Regions from separate parts of the Janthinobacterium leeuwenhoeki genome, predicted to be linked through region 1. Evidence: predicted binding sites of a transcription regulator. Region 1 holds the regulator's gene; the other holds the start of a gene.

Evidence for each region. The regulator sigma-54, encoded in region 1, starts transcription at its own class of promoters, with help from an activator protein. The targets are predictions, from matches to a motif close to TGGCANGNAANCTGCTTT.
Region 2: the regulator sigma-54 is predicted to act here: its motif matches at 1,608-1,625, upstream of urtA (urea ABC transporter substrate-binding protein).

Annotation. Positions count from the first base shown of each region.
Region 1 is NZ_JBNYXT010000030.1:25,516-27,916, forward strand. It holds gene lptB (LPS export ABC transporter ATP-binding protein) at 1-572, shown strand, start outside; gene ACQ4WS_RS19860 (RNA polymerase factor sigma-54) at 577-2,055, shown strand; gene hpf (ribosome hibernation-promoting factor, HPF/YfiA family) at 2,125-2,401, shown strand, end outside.
Region 2 is NZ_JBNYXT010000013.1:90,866-93,266, forward strand. It holds gene urtB (urea ABC transporter permease subunit UrtB) at 1-182, opposite strand, end outside; gene urtA (urea ABC transporter substrate-binding protein) at 302-1,555, opposite strand; gene ACQ4WS_RS12900 (DUF4349 domain-containing protein) at 1,757-2,401, opposite strand, start outside.

The sequences.
Region 1 (2,401 bases):
ACGGCGGCAGCATCGATATCAGCGGCGTGGACATCTCCAGCCTGCCGATCCACCGCCGCGCGCAGATGGGCCTGTCCTACCTGCCGCAGGAAGCGTCCGTGTTCCGCAAGCTGACGGTGGAAGACAATATCCGCGCCGTGCTGGAAATCCAGACCGTCGAAGGCCGTCCCTTGAAGAAGGCCGAGATTGAAGAGCGCCTGGATAAACTGCTGGCCGACTTGCAGATTGAAAAGCTGCGCGAGAACCAGGCCCTGTCCCTGTCGGGCGGCGAGCGCCGCCGCGTGGAAATCGCCCGCGCGCTGGCTACCGACCCCCGTTTCGTGCTGCTCGACGAGCCGTTCGCCGGCGTCGATCCGATTGCCGTGATCGAGATCCAGCGCATCGTGCGTTTCTTGAAGGAGCGCAATATCGGCGTGCTGATCACCGATCATAATGTGCGCGAGACGCTGGGTATTTGCGACCGTGCCTACATCATCAACCAGGGCTCGGTGCTGGCGTCAGGACGCCCCGACGACATCATCGCGAACGAGTCGGTACGCCGGGTCTATCTGGGCGAACACTTCCGCATGTGAGCCAATGAAACAATCATTGCAGCTGCGCACTTCGCAGCACCTGGCACTGACGCCGCAGTTGCAGCAATCGATACGCCTGTTGCAATTGTCTACCCTGGAATTGCACCAGGAACTGGAGCAATTGCTGACGGACAATCCCTTGCTCGAGCGCCTGGACGATCCGCTCGACCGTTCGCTGCGCCTGCTGTCCGACGGGGCTTTGAGTTCCACGGCCGCGCCGGCAGAAGCACCGCCCCAGCCGCCTGGCCAGGAAGCGCCGGCGGCGCCGGCGGAAGCGGAAACCTTTGACGGCGAGGCCAGCGAGGGCCCGGCCGCTGCGGACGGCGGCGACAGCGACTGGAGCGAGGCGAGCCGGGGCAAGGCGCCCGATGACGAAGATTCGCGCCCGCAACTCGAAGCCCATCACTGCACCCTGCGCGAACACCTGATGGAGCAGATGCGCGTGACGGTGCTCGAATTGCGCGACCGCGCGCTGGTCGAGCTGATCATCGACGCGCTCGACGACAATGGCTACCTGGAAGAGTCGCTCGACGAGATCCTGGCGCGCCTGCCGGAAGAGCTGGAAATCGACGCCGACGAGATGCGCACGGCCTTGTCGCTGCTGCAAAGTTTTGATCCGCCGGGCGTGGGCGCGCGCAATGCCTCCGAATGCCTGGCCCTGCAAATCAAGCGTTTGCCGCATATCGCCATGGTGACGCGCCGCATGGCCCTCGTCATCGTGGAAAAGCACCTGGCCTGGTTTGCCCAGCGCGATTTCAACAAGCTGAAAAAAGCCCTCGATTGCGACGATGAAGACTTGCGCGAAGCGCAGACCGTGATTCGTCAGTGCAATCCGCATCCGGGCGCCGTGTTTGCCTCGGACGTGTCCGATTACGTGGTGCCCGACGTCGTCGTCAAGCGCGCGCGCAATGGCTGGCAAGTCACCCTGAACAACGACGTCATGCCGCGCCTGCGCGTCAACGCCATGTACGCCAACTTGTTGAAGCAGGGCAAGGGCGAGGGCGCCATGGGCGCACAGTTGCAGGAAGCCAAGTGGCTGATCAAGAATATGCGCCAGCGCTTCGACACGATCCTGCGCGTGGCGCAGGCGATAGTAGAAAGACAAAAGAACTTTTTCTCGCATGGCGCCGTTGCCATGCGCCCCCTTGTGCTCCGTGAAATAGCTGATACACTGGGTTTACACGAGAGCACTATCTCGCGGGTAACAACTCAAAAGTACATGCTGACCCCGCACGGCATGTTCGAGTTGAAATATTTCTTTGGTAGCCACGTCGCCACCGAAGCGGGGGGCGAAGCGTCATCGACGGCGATACGGGCATTGATCGTGCAACTGACAGGAGCAGAAGACCCTAAAAATCCTTTATCCGACAGTAAGATTGCGGACATGCTGGGGGAACAAGGCATGGTGATTGCGCGACGTACTGTTGCCAAATACCGGGAAGCGTTGAAAATTCCGCCAGTGAGCCTGCGTAAGTGTTTGTAAGTTTTTTTCGGTTCCTCTGCGGGCCGGATAGGATGGACCGCACGAACCCGATCATCTTTAGGAGTGTGTATGAATCTCACCATCAGCGGACATCATCTCGAAGTGACACCAGCCATCCGTGAATACGTACAAACGAAGCTGGAGCGCGTGAAACGTCATTTCGATCAAGTCATCGATATTGCCGTGATTCTGACCGTGGATAACCTCAAAGAGAAAGAAAAACGTCAAAAGGCCGAAGTCAACCTGCGCCTGAGTGGCAAAACTGTCTATGTGGAAAGCCTGGCGCAAGACCTGTATGCCGCAATCGATAGCCTGATCGACAAGCTCGATAGGCAAGTGATGAAAT
Region 2 (2,401 bases), on a different contig from region 1:
AAGGCTTGCAGCACGCGGGCGGCCTCGGGCGTGGCCAGGGCGGCGATCTGGGCGACGGCGGCGACCCTTGTGTCGGGGTCGTCGCCGGATAGGGGTTTCAGCAGGTCGACAGGGATGGCTGCCTGCGCCAGCGAGGATAAAAACAGGCAGGCGAGGACTAGCAGTTTGGGGAGGAGCTGCATTCTAAGTTCCTGGTAAGAGCACCACGAGAAGCGTTGAACCCCGAACAGATACCGGGGTCGGACCCTGAGGGTCCGCCCCCAGTCCTTTGCCTCTGGGGTTTAATAAAACAACGCGGCGCCTACAGCTTTTGCTTGCCCTCATTACCCTTGATAAACGGGCTCCACGGCTGGGCACGGATCGGTTCCTTGGTTTTCCACACGACATTGAATTGCCCATCGGCCTTGATCTCGCCGATCATCACGGGCTTGTGCAAGTGATGGTTGGTCGGGTCCATGGTCAAGGTGAAGCCCGATGGTGCTTTCATGCTCTGGCCAGCCATGGCGGCGATCACCTTGTCCGTGTCCGTCGATTTCGCCTTTTCCACGGCTTGCGCCCACATGTGGATGCCGACATAGGTCGCTTCCATCGGGTCGTTCGTCACCACCGAACCCGCGTTCGGCAACTTTTGCGCCACGGCATACGTTTTCCACTGCTTGATGAAGGCCGTGTTGACGGGATTCTTGACGGATTCAAAATAATTCCACGCCGCCAGATGACCCAGCAAGGGCTTGCTATCGATGCCGCGCAGCTCTTCCTCGCCCACGGAAAACGCGACGACGGGCACGTCCGTGGCTTTCAAGCCCGCATTGCCCAGTTCCTTGTAGAACGGCACGTTGGAATCGCCATTGATGGTGGAAATGACGGCCGTCTTGCCGCCTGTCGAAAACTTCTTGATGTTGGCGACGATGGTTTGATAATCGGCATGGCCGAGCGGCGTGTAGACCTCGCTGATATCGCTATCCTTGACGCCTTTGCTTTTCAGGAAGGCCCGCAGTATCTTGTTGGTGGTGCGCGGATACACGTAATCCGTGCCCAGCAGCACGAAGCGCTTGGCGCCGCCGCCATCCTTGCTCATCAGGTATTCCACGGCGGGTATCGCCTGCTGGTTCGGCGCGGCGCCCGTATAAAACACATTCTTTTCCAGCTCCTCGCCTTCGTATTGCACCGGGTAAAACAGCAGGCTGTTGAGTTCCTTGAACACGGGTAAAACCGACTTGCGCGAGACAGACGTCCAGCAGCCGAACACCACGGCAACCTTGTCCTGCGCCACAAGCTGGCGCGCTTTTTCCGCAAACAAGGGCCAGTTCGACGCGGGGTCGACGACGACGGCTTCCAGTTTCTTGCCCAGCACGCCGCCCTTGGCATTGATCTCGGCGATCGTCATCAGCGCCACATCTTTCAGCGACGTTTCGGAAATGGCCATGGTGCCCGACAGGGAGTGCAAGATGCCCACCTTGATGGTGTCGGCGGCCAGGGCCGCCTGCATGGTGGTGTACGTGGCCAGGGCCAGGGCGCCGGCGGCGGCCGCTTTCAGGATGATGCGTCGTGACATGGGGACTCCTGTGATGAGTTCGTGGGGGTCGGGCTGGGCCTGCGAAGTTGTTAAAGCAGAATGCATGCCAGCGCCGGCAGGCGTGCGCCATGGTGCATGCGGCTCTCGCCGCACGAAAAAAAAACCTGGTTGCACAAGGACTGTGCAGCCAGGTTTCAAATTGCCGTAAAACGGTGCGCCGAAGAAGTTACTCCATACGCATCAATCCTTGCGCGGCAGGCCTCTCAAGCGGCGCCAGCCCTTGCGTCCCAGCGGGAACAGCAGCACGAAAGCGATCAGCCACGGCAGGATGTACGCCATGGCCGTGATGGCGTTGGCCACGCCTTCCGACAGGTTTTCCGTGAAATTGCCCAGCGCGCGCTTGACGGGCCGCCAGAACGATTGCCGGCCTTCGGCGCTGATGGCCACGTTCAGCAAGTCCGTATCGATGCGCTGCATCAACAACGCATTGGCCGCCGTCGCCTGCTCCAGTTCCACTTGCACGGTCGCCAGCTCCTTGGTCACCTTGATCAGGGCGTCGACGTTCGTGCCCGAGCGCTTTTCCAGGTCTTGCAGCTGGGCTTGGTACTGCTTGAGCATTTCCAGGCGTTTCTTGCTGTCGAGCACAGGACGGCCCAGGTCTTCCACCTTGGTGCCCTGGCTGGTGATGTCGCCTCCGGCCGCGACCAGCGCGACCAGCTTCTTGATGCCGGCCGGCTTGGCGCGCATGCTGATGCGCGCGTGCACGTAGCGGCCGCTGTCGACGCTCGAATCGAGCAACAGACAGACATTGTCCGTATCGGCCTTGCAGGCGGCGACCACTTTTTCATACAGGGGCCGCACTTGCGCTTCATTCGTATCGACGCC